DNA from 2 places in the Mycobacterium sp. SMC-11 genome. Region 2 is predicted to be linked to the other one. Evidence: riboswitches for the same ligand, from Rfam matches in the RefSeq annotation. Region 2 holds a riboswitch; the other holds the start of a gene.

What was found. Region 2 has a riboswitch for cobalamin ahead of ACKY0X_RS17195 (PPE domain-containing protein). Riboswitches for the same ligand answer to the same signal wherever they lie in the genome.
Region 1: linked by a shared signal. The riboswitch ahead of metE (5-methyltetrahydropteroyltriglutamate--homocysteine S-methyltransferase) and the one ahead of ACKY0X_RS17195 (PPE domain-containing protein) in region 2 are both predicted to bind cobalamin.

Annotation. Positions count from the first base shown of each region.
Region 1 is NZ_CP176430.1:1,199,704-1,205,157, reverse strand. It holds gene ACKY0X_RS05780 (CPBP family intramembrane glutamic endopeptidase) at 1-412, opposite strand, end outside; gene ACKY0X_RS05775 (gamma carbonic anhydrase family protein) at 492-1,010, opposite strand; gene ACKY0X_RS05770 (crotonase/enoyl-CoA hydratase family protein) at 1,016-1,813, opposite strand; gene ACKY0X_RS05765 (thiolase family protein) at 1,810-2,955, opposite strand; gene ACKY0X_RS05760 (SDR family oxidoreductase) at 3,061-3,720, shown strand; cobalamin riboswitch at 3,767-3,979, shown strand; gene metE (5-methyltetrahydropteroyltriglutamate--homocysteine S-methyltransferase) at 4,100-5,454, shown strand, end outside.
Region 2 is NZ_CP176430.1:3,606,855-3,612,308, reverse strand. It holds gene ACKY0X_RS17200 (NADP-dependent isocitrate dehydrogenase) at 1-1,761, shown strand, start outside; cobalamin riboswitch at 1,854-2,006, shown strand; gene ACKY0X_RS17195 (PPE domain-containing protein) at 2,040-3,638, shown strand; gene ACKY0X_RS17190 (pyridoxamine 5'-phosphate oxidase family protein) at 3,620-4,276, opposite strand; gene ACKY0X_RS17185 (aminotransferase class I/II-fold pyridoxal phosphate-dependent enzyme) at 4,317-5,454, shown strand, end outside.

The DNA.
Region 1 (5,454 bases), 2.4 Mb from region 2:
TGTAGGCCAAGATGGCGACCACCTGGTCGGCCAACGGCGGAATGTCTTGCACGGCAAGCCCGCCCAGCAGGAACACCCCGCCGAGCACCAGGCCCACGCCGGTGCCGGTGAACACCGGCCGCTCGTTGCGTCCGCGGAACCGCAACACGCCCAGGTGCAGCGGTCCGGCCACCACCGCCCCCACCGTCCAGACCACAGCCAAGACCAGCGACAGCCAGTAGAACGCCGCATCGCCTGGAAGCTTGCTGTGCATGGCGGCCAGTACCGCGGCGCCGATCACCACGACCACTCCGACGACGGCACGCCGCCGCTGCACCACTGCCCGTGGCTCGTGATAGGGCAGGGCAACCCTGGTCATGATGTCGGTGATCTCACGCAGCAGGCCGGGGCGGGTTGGACTGATCTGGGTCATACAGGACGTCCCCTCAGCGGCGGGTTAAGCAACGTCCCTAAAACGTAGCGGCGAAACGGCGGCCGGTGGCCCAAATGCGTTAGTTCGCTCGATGGACTTCGATCAGTCGCCGGTACGCCGCGGCGTTGTACCGATTGTTGCGGACCTCGGCCTCGCTCAGGTCTCGTCGCACCCGGCCCGGTACCCCCGACACCAGTGACCGGGGCGGCACCACCATCCCCTGCGGGATGACGGCGCCCGCCGCGACCAGCGAGCCCTCCCCCACGACGGCACCATTGAGGACGATCGCTCCCATGCCGATCAGGCAGTCGTCCTCAATGGTGCATCCGTGTAGCACCGCGTTGTGCCCGACGCTGACGTGCGCCCCCACTCGACAGGGAAACTCCTTGTCGACGTGGACGGTCACGCCGTCCTGGATGTTGGTGTCGATGCCGATCTCGATCGGCTCGACTTCGGCGCGCAGTGTCGCCGAGTACCAGACGCTGGCCCGAGCGGCCAGGCTGACCTGGCCGATCAGGCTAGCGTTGGGCGCCACCCAGGACTCCGGGTGTAGCTGCGGGGCACGCCCGCGGATGGAGATGAGAAGCGGCTCGGGCACGCCGCTCAACGCGCCTTCCACACTGGCGCGCGCTTCTCGGCGAACGCCCGGGGTCCCTCCTTGGCGTCCTCGGACCGCAGCACAGCGGAGAATTCCCGGCCGGTGCGCGCCCAACCGTCCACTTCGCCGGGGATGGCGCCGTCATCGACGCCGTAGGCGATCCGCTTGCTGGCCCGCACCGACAACGGCGCGTTGCCGGTGATCCGTTCGGCCAGCTCGAGGGCTGCCTCCAGCGCTCCGCCATCCTCGACCACCCGGTTGACCAGACCCCAGCGGGCCGCGTCGGCCGCCGAGATGGGCTCGCCGGTGTAGAGCAGTTCCAGGGCGATCTTGCGGGGCAACTGGTCGACGATGCGGAACACCCCGCCGGCACCGGCGATCAGGCCGCGCTTGACCTCGGGCAACCCGAATTGGGCGCGCTGTTCGGCGATCACCAGGTCGCTGGCCAGTGCGATCTCGGTGCCGCCGCCCAGCGCGGTGCCGTTGACCGCCGCGATGACGGGCTTGTCGATGAAGTGCTGCACGAAGCCGGCGAAACCCCACTCCGGGTGCTCCGGGTGGTAGATGTTCTCCCGGTTGGCGATCGCCTTGAGGTCGGCCCCGGCACTGAACGACTTGTCGCCGGCGCCGGTGAGCACTACCGCGCGCACCTCGTCGTCGTCTTGAGCCTGCGCCAAGGCGTCGCCGATGCCGGCACTGACGGCGCCGTTGATCGCGTTACGGGCTTCGGGCCGGTTGATCGTGATCAATAGGACGTTGCCCAGCTGTCCAAGCCGTTCTACCAGAACGGCCCCGTCACTCACAGCAGCTCCAGGATGGTGGCGTTGGCCTGGCCGCCGCCTTCGCACATGGTCTGCAGACCGTAGCGAATTCCGTTGGCGCGCATGTGGTAGAGCATGGTGGTCATGATCCGGGCACCGGAGCCGCCGAGGGGGTGACCCAGCGCGATCGCCCCGCCGTTGGGGTTGAGCTTCTTCGGGTCGGCACCGAGTTCGGCCAGCCAGGCCATCGGCACCGGGGCGAATGCCTCGTTGACCTCGAACACCCCAATGTCGTCGATGCTCAGGCCGGAGCGCTGCAGCGCCTTCTGGGTCGCCGGGATCGGCGCGGACAGCATCATCACCGGGTCGGCGCCGGCCAGCGTCGCGGTGTGCACCCGGGCCAGCGGGGTCAGGCCCAGTTCGCGTGCCTTGGCCGCCGACATGAACAGCAGCGCCGCCGAGCCGTCGGAGATCTGGCTGGAGTTACCGGCGTGGATCACGCCGTCCTCCTTGAAAGCGGGCTTGAGCTGGGCCATCTTCTCCAGGGTAGTACCGCGGCGGATGCCCTCGTCCTCGCTGATGACGTTGCCCTCGGGATCCGTGATCGAGACGATCTCGTCCTTGAAGGCGCCGGCGTCCTGTGCGGCACCGGCCTTTTCGTGCGATGCCAGCGCGAACTCGTCGAGCGCGGTGCGGCTCAGGCCCCACTTGGTGGCCATCATCTCCGCTCCGATGCCCTGGTTGGGGGTCTGGGTGTAGCGCGCCTTGAAGGAATCCCCGTACGGGCGGCCGCCGTTGGCCAGCGAGGAACCCATCGGGGTCCGCGACATCGACTCGACACCACCGGCGACCACGACGTCGTAGTGTCCGGCGACCACACCGGCGGCGGCGAAGTGCACCGACTGCTGGCTGGAACCACACTGGCGGTCCACGGTCACCGCGGGCACCGTCTCCGGCCAGCCCGCGCTCAGCACCGCCGTGCGGCCGATGTCCAGGGCCTGCTCACCGGCCTGCATGACACAGCCCCAGATCACGTCGTCGACCAGGGCCGGGTCCACGCCGGCCCGGTTGACCAGCCCGTTGAGCACCTGGGCGGACAGTTCGGCCGGGTGTACCCCGGACAGTCCGCCGTTGCGCTTGCCGATCGGCGCGCGCACCGCTTCGACGATGACGGCTTCAGCCATGGGTGCTCCTTAGTTGGTTCGGGGTCTTGTTACTTCGATTGTCGACGGGCGCGCTCGGGCGGCGTCAGCGGGGGTCATTCCGCGCTCCCGCGTAACGTCGAATCCATGGCACGCATCGTGATCGTCGGCGGCCACGGCAAGATCGCCCTGCTGCTGGCCCCCACCCTCGTTAGTCGCGGCGACCAAGTCAGCTCGGTGTTCCGCAACCCCGACCACGCCGAGGAGGTCGCGGTCACCGGCGCGGTCCCGGTGGTGGCCGATATCGAACAGCTCGGCACCGACGGCCTGGCCCGGCTCTTTGCCGATCATGACGCGGTGGTGTTCTCCGCCGGCGCCGGTGGCGGAAACCCGGCACGCACCTACGCCGTCGACCGCGACGCCGCCATTCGCAGCATCGACGCCGCCGCGAAAGCCGGTGCGCGGCGATTCGTGATGGTGTCCTATTTCGGCGCGGGACCCGATCACGGCATTCCCGAAGACGATCCGTTCTATCCGTACGCGCAGGCCAAGGCCGCCGCCGACGCCCATCTACGCGCCAGCGACCTGGACTGGACGGTGCTGGGGCCCAGCCGGCTAACCCTGGATCCAGCCAGCGGAGAAATCGCCGTCGGTCCCGACACGGCCAAAGGGCAGGTCTCCCGCGGCAACGTCGCGTTGGTGATCGCTGCCTCCCTGGCCGACAAGTCGACCATCGGCCGCACCATCGAGTTCAACGACGGCCCGACCCCGATCCCGGAGGCACTCGCGGCCGGTCGAGCCGAGTAACCTCGATCACGCAACTGGTTTGCCGTTGTCGCCGCCAGGCGGCTTCGGCATCGAGCGCACCGCGGTTTACGTAGTTTTCCGCGGAGCGCGAGAGGGAACCCGGTGAGAATCCGGGACTGTCCCGCAGCGGTATGCAGGAACGACCGCCGTCATAAGCACTGGTCATGGGTTCGCCCGCCGACTGGGAAGCGACGGCCACTAGGAGCACCTCGGTGCGCGCCTGCGAGTCCGAATACCTGCCCGTTGTGCTGGGCGCGCCGCGCCCGGCGGATCAACGCCTCGCGGAATGGGCGTCTGGTTTTGAGGGTTATAGTGCTTTATATATAGGCACGGGACCGGATCAGCTGGGCGGCTGCTGGCGTTGACCCACCCTCGTCAATTGAAGGATCAAATCGTGACCGTTCAAGCCTTTACCGCCACCGTTCTCGGCTCACCACGAATCGGACCGCGCCGCGAACTCAAGCGCGCCACCGAAAGCTACTGGGCCGGCCGGATCGACCAGGACGAGCTCAAGAAGGTGGCCGCCGGCCTGCGCCGTGACACCTGGGCACAGTTGGCCGCCGCGGGGCTCGACTCGATACCGGTGAACACGTTCTCCTACTACGACCAGATGCTCGACACCGCGGTGCTGCTGGGCGCACTCCCGGCCCGGGTGGCCGGCGTCGCCGACGAGTTGGACCGCTACTTCGCCGCGGCCCGCGGCAACGCCGACATCGCTCCGCTGGAGATGACGAAGTGGTTCGACACCAACTACCACTACATCGTTCCCGAGATCGGGGCGGACACGACGTTCTCGCTCAACCCCGCCAAGGTGCTCTCCGAGCTCGCCGAGGCCAAGGAGCAGGGCTTCGGCGGAAACGCAGCCCGGCCGGTGATCATCGGTCCGGTCACGTTCCTGTTGCTCAGCAAGGCCGTCGACGGTGCGCCGGCGCCGATCTCGCGCCTCGACGAGCTGACCGACGTCTACGCCGAGCTGCTGGGCAAGCTGGCCGACGCCGGCGCCGAATGGGTGCAGATCGATGAGCCGGTGCTGGTGACCGACATCTCCGCGGACGCCCCCGCCCTGGCCGAGCAGGTGTACAAGCGCCTCGGCGGGCTGAGCAAGCGGCCGGCGATCTTCGTGGCCACCTACTTCGGTGACCCCGGGGCCGGGCTGGCGGCGCTGGCCCGCACCCCGGTCGAGGCGATCGGCGTCGACCTGGTTTACGGACCCAACACCGCAATCGCGTCCGTGCCGGAGCTGGCTTCCAAGGTTCTGGTCGCCGGCGTGGTCGACGGCCGCAACATCTGGCGCACCGACCTGCAGGCCGCCCTGGCCAAGCTGGCGTCGCTGTTGGGTTCAGCGGAGGCCGTTGCCGTATCGACGTCGTGCTCGACGCTGCACGTGCCCTACTCGCTGGAGCCCGAGACGGGTCTGGACGACGCGCTGCGCAGCTGGCTGGCGTTCGGCGCCGAAAAGGTGGCCGAGGTGGCCACCTTGGCCCGCGCGCTGCGCGAGGGACGCGAAGCCGTGGCTGCGGAGATCGAGGCGTCCAACGCCGCAGCCGCGTCCCGCACCTCCGACCCCCGCCTGAACAATGCGGCGTTGCGCGCGCAGATCGCCGAGATCCGGGCGGCCGGCAGCCAGCGCGGTTCGGCCGAGGCACGCCGCAGCGCCCAGGACGAGCGGCTGCACCTGCCGCCGCTGCCGACCACCACCATCGGGTCGTTCCCGCAGACCGTGGAGATCCGCAA
Region 2 (5,454 bases):
AAGCACCCGCACAGCATGGGCGAGTGGTCACAGGCCTCGCGCACCCACGTGGCGACGATGCGCCACGGCGACTTCTACCACGGTGAGAAGTCGATGACGCTGGACCGCGACCGCGACGTCAAGATGCAGCTGACTACCAAGAGCGGCAAGACGATTGTGCTCAAGGAGAAGGTGGCTTTGCTGGACGGCACGGTCATCGACTCGATGTTCATGAGCGTCAAGGCGCTGCGCGAGTTCTACGAAGAGCAGATGGAGGACGCCCGCAAGACCGGCGTGATGTTCTCGCTGCACGTCAAGGCGACCATGATGAAGGTCAGCCACCCGATCGTGTTCGGCCACGCCATCAAGGTGTTCTACAAGGACGCATTCGCCAAGCACCAGAAGCTCTTTGACGACTTGGGCGTCAACGTCAACAACGGTCTGGTTGACCTCTACAACAAGATCGAGACCCTGCCGGCCTCCCAGCGTGAGGAGGTCATCGAGGACATGCACGCCTGCCACGAGCACCGTCCCGAGCTGGCGATGGTGGACTCGGCCAACGGCATCACCAACTTCCACTCGCCGTCGGATGTGATCGTGGACGCCTCGATGCCGGCCATGATCCGGGCCGGCGGCAAGATGTACGGCGCCGACGGGCGGCAGAAGGACACCAAGGCCGTCAACCCCGAATCGACGTTTGCGCGGATCTACCAGGAGCTGATCAACTTCTGCAAGACCCACGGCCAGTTCGACCCGGCCACCATGGGCACCGTTCCCAACGTCGGGCTGATGGCGCAGAAGGCCGAAGAATACGGCAGCCACGACAAGACCTTCGAGGTTCCCGAGGCCGGCGTCGCCGACATCGTGGACCTGGCCACCGGCGAGGTGCTGCTGACCCAGAAGGTGGAGGCCGGCGACATCTGGCGGCTGTGCACCGTGACCGACGCCGCCATCCAGGACTGGGTGAAGCTGGCTGTCCAGCGGGCACGGGCGTCGGGCATGACCGTGGTGTTCTGGCTGGACACCGAGCGTCCGCACGAGGCGGAGCTGCGCAAGAAGGTCAAGGCCTACCTGAAAGAGCATGACACTGAAGGCCTGGAGATCCAGATCATGCCGCAGGTGTGGGCCATGCGCTACACGCTGGAGCGGCTGATCCGCGGGCAGGACACCATCGCCGCGACCGGCAACATCCTGCGCGACTACCTCACCGACCTGTTCCCGATCCTGGAGCTGGGCACCAGCGCCAAGATGCTGTCGATCGTGCCGCTGATGGCCGGCGGCGGCATGTACGAGACGGGCGCGGGCGGTTCGGCCCCCAAGCACGTCAAGCAGCTGGTGGAGGAGAACCACCTGCGCTGGGACTCGCTCGGTGAGTTCCTGGCGCTGGGTGCCAGCTTCGACGACCTGGGCGCCAAGACCGGCAATGTCCACGCCAAGATCCTGGGTGAGACGCTGGACTCGGCGATCGGCAAGCTGCTGGACGCCAACCAGAGCCCGTCGCGCAAGACCGGTGAACTCGACAACCGCGGCAGCCAGTATTACTTGGCCAAGCACTGGGCGGAGGAGCTTGCCGCGCAGACCGAGGACGTCGAGCTGGCCAAGCACTTCGCGGGGCTGGCAAACACGCTGGCCAAGAACGAGGACGTCATCTTGGGCGAGCTCAATGTGGTGCAGGGCAAGGCGGTGGACATCGGCGGCTACTACGCGCCCGACCACGACCTGACCTCGGCGGTCATGCGGCCCAGCGCGACGCTGAACGCCGCGATCGACGCCAAGGACTGAGGTCGGGCGGCTCCCTGCCGCCTCGGCCCCGCCGAGTGGGGATCTCCCGACGGACACGCCGACGGAGTCGTCGTGGATTTCCCACTCGGGGGTGCCGGCGACGCTCAACGTGCGACAATTCGCCGGTAAGGCGATGACGATGTAGGAATCCGGTGCGAAGCTTCAATTCCGGAGCGGTCCCGCCACTGTGATCGGGGGAGTGACCTCACCCGAGAGCCAGACACGCACGTCGTCGCAACCTCCGATTCGGGGCGGGTAACCCGAGAGAGCTGACGACCGTGACCGCGCCCATCTGGATCGCGTCTCCACCCGAAGTCCACTCGAGCTTGCTGTCGGCGGGCCCGGGGGCGGGTCCGCTGTTGGCGTCGGCAGCCGCATGGAGCACGCTGAGCGCCGAATACAGTGCGGTCGCCGACGAGTTGACGGCGCTACTGGGGGCGGTGCAGGCCGGGGCGTGGCAGGGTCCTAGCGCCGAGGCGTATGTGGCGGCGAATCTGCCGTATCTGGCGTGGCTGATCCAGGCCGGCGTTACCAGTACCCTGACCGCCACCGCCCAGCAGGCCGCGGCCACCGCCTACAGCACCGCACTGGCCGCGATGCCGACGCTGGGTGAGCTGGCCGCCAATCACGCCACGCACGCGGTGCTGGTGGCCACCAACTTCTTCGGTGTCAACACCATCCCGATCACGCTCAATGAGGCCGACTACGGCCGGATGTGGTTGCAGGCCGCCACCGTGATGGCCACCTATCAGGCCGTCGCGGGCACCGCGGTGGCGTCGAGCCCGCAGACGTCGGCAGCGCCACAGATCGCCAAAGCGCAGTCCGCGGATGCCAGCCAGCCGCAGCTGCCGCCGGATCGACAGAACGAGATCATGGAATGGCTGCAGAACAGCGGCTACACCGACTTTTACAACAAGGTGCTGCAGCCGATGATCGATGAGCTGGCGAGCAACCCGTTCTTCCAGTCGATGTTCGGCGGGTTCGACCCCTGGCTGCCGGTCCTGGGCAACCCGCTGAGCTTCCTGAGTCCGTACAACCTCGCGTTCGCGATCGGCTATCCGATGGACTTCGGCTCGTTCGCCGCCTACCTGTCGCAGACATTCGCCTTCATCGGCGCCGACATCGCGGCGGCGTTCGCCTCCGGTAACCCCAGCACCATCGCGTTCACGCTGATGTTCACTGCGGTGGAGGCGGTCGGCACGATCATCACCGACGTGGTCGCGCTGCTCAAGACGCTGCTGGAGCAGGCTCTGGTGCTGATTCCGGTGGTGCTGCCGATGCTGACCGCCGCATTGGCGCCACTGGCCGCGGCACCGCTGGCCGGCTTGGCGGGGTTGTCCGGCCTGGCCGCGCTGCATGCGGTTCCGGTTCCGGTGGTTCCGGTCATGCCCCCGCCGTTCGCCGGGCTGACGGTCGCTCCGACGCCGCCGGTTCCCGCTCCGTCTCCGGCCCCCGCCCCGGCCCCCGCTCTTGCACCGGTGCCGCCCGCAGCGCCGCCGGCGCCCCCTCCGCCGCCCGCGCCGCCGCTGTCCCCGGGGGACAGCCTGGCCGCGATGTATCTGGTCGCCGGCGCGAGCCAACAGGCCCGCCGGGCCGCGGGCACCAGCGCGCGCCGACGCAAGGCCCCGGAGCCCGAGGCCGCCGCGGCGCCCGTGGAGGCCGTGGTCGCCGAGGAGCAGGTCAAGGCCCGCCGGCGTCGGCGCGCAAAGGCCGACATGCTCGGCCGCGGGTACGAATACATGGATCTGGAAGACGCCTCGGATGCCGTGCTGCCGAGCGGACTCACCGCCCTGGCGGCCGACGCTTTCGGCGGAGGTGCCACCACTCCCATGACGCCGGGCACCTGGATGCCGGAGTATCAGCGCGGTCTGCGGTAAGACTCCAGGTAAGGCGGCAGCGCGATCGCCGGGTCGAGGTCGGCGGCCGGCTCCGGGCGCCCGGCGACCATTCGCAGCGGAACCACGCCCGCCCAGTGCGGCAAGGCGACGTCCTCGGGTTCGTCGTTGGGTCCACCGTCGCGCACCGAGGCGGACACCTTCACCAGGTCGAGCGCCAGCACCGCCGTGGCCGCCAGTTCCCGGCGGTTGGGCGGCCGGGCGTCGGCGGCCCGACCGGGTGCGACGTGATCGAGCAGTGCGTTCAGCCCGAGCCGCTTCTCGGCTTCGTCGTCGACCAGGCGGGCGGCGCCGATGACAACCACCGAGCGGTAGGCCATCGAATGGTGCAGCGCCGAGCGGGCCAGCACCAGCCCGTCGACCAGGGTGGCGGTGACGCAGACCGGCAGACCGCCTGGGCCGGCGGCCAGCACCGGGCCGCTGCCGGTGGAGCCGTGCAGATACAGCGTCTCGTCGACCCGGGCGTGTGTGGTCGGCAGCACCACCGGATGGCCGTCGCGGGCGTATCCCAGGTGGCAGATCAGCGCCTCGTCCAGGATGCGGTGCACGGTGTGGCGGTCGTAGCGGGCCCGTTCCCGATACCGGGTGGGGGTGGTCTGGGGCGTCGGCGCATAGGACACGGGGTTGCCTCCATTAATGTACTAGTGCAATATGAGAGATGTGTCAGTACAATACAGCATTACCGGTGGGGGAGCCGAGGCCATCGCGGCCAGCGTCGAGGAGGGCATCGCGCGCGGCGCGTTGGCGCCCGGGGCTGCACTGCCGCCGATTCGCGGGTTGGCCCAGCAACTCGGGGTGAACCCGAACACCGTCGCCGCCGCCTACCGGCTGTTGCGCGACCGCGGCGCGGTCGAAAGCTCCGGCCGCCGTGGCACCCGGGTGCGCGATCGGCCGGCGACCACACCGCGCTCGCTGCGCGGACTGGCCGTGCCGCCGGACGTGCGGGACTTGTCCACCGGAAACCCCAACCCGGCGCTGCTGCCGGTCGTCACCGCTGCGTCGGCACCTGTTGTGCTCTACGGGCATCCGGCGATCACGCCGGCGCTGGCCGAGCACGCCGCGGCCGAGCTGGCCGCCGACGGTGTGCCGGCCGACCATCTGGCGGTCACCTCCGGCGCCCTGGACGCAATCGAGCGGGTGCTCTGCGCCCAGCTGCGTCCCGGTGACCGGGTGGCCGTCGAAGATCCGGGGTGGCCCAACCTGCTCGATCTGCTCGGCGCACTGGGGCTGACTCCGGAGCCGGTCGGAGTCGATGACGACGGTCCGCTGCCTGCCGACCTGGACCGCGCTCTGCAACGCGGGGTGCGCGCCGTGGTGGTGACCAGTCGCGCCCAGAACCCCACCGGCGCAGCGGTTTCCGTTGAACGAGCCGATGCCCTGCGGGTGCTGCTGGAAGGAGCCGACGTCCTGGTGGTCGAAGACGACCACGGTGCGGCGATCGCCGGGGTGCCGCTGCATCCGCTGGCGGGCGTGACCCGGCACTGGGCGTTCGTTCGGTCGGCGGCCAAGGCGTATGGCCCGGACCTGCGGCTGGCGGTGCTGGCCGGTGACCAGCGCACCGTCGAACGCGTGCAGGGTCGCCAGCGACTCGGGCCGGGCTGGGTCAGCCACCTGCTGCAGAACCTGGCCGTCGACCTGTGGCGCGACGAGGCGGCGACGCGGCGGGTGGCCGAGGCCGAAGCCGCCTACCGCGCGGCCCGCGACGGGCTGTGCGCGGCGCTGGCCGATCGGGGCGTGATTGCGCACGGCCGCTCAGGGCTCAACGTGTGGATCCCGGTGCCCGACGAGGCGGTGGCGA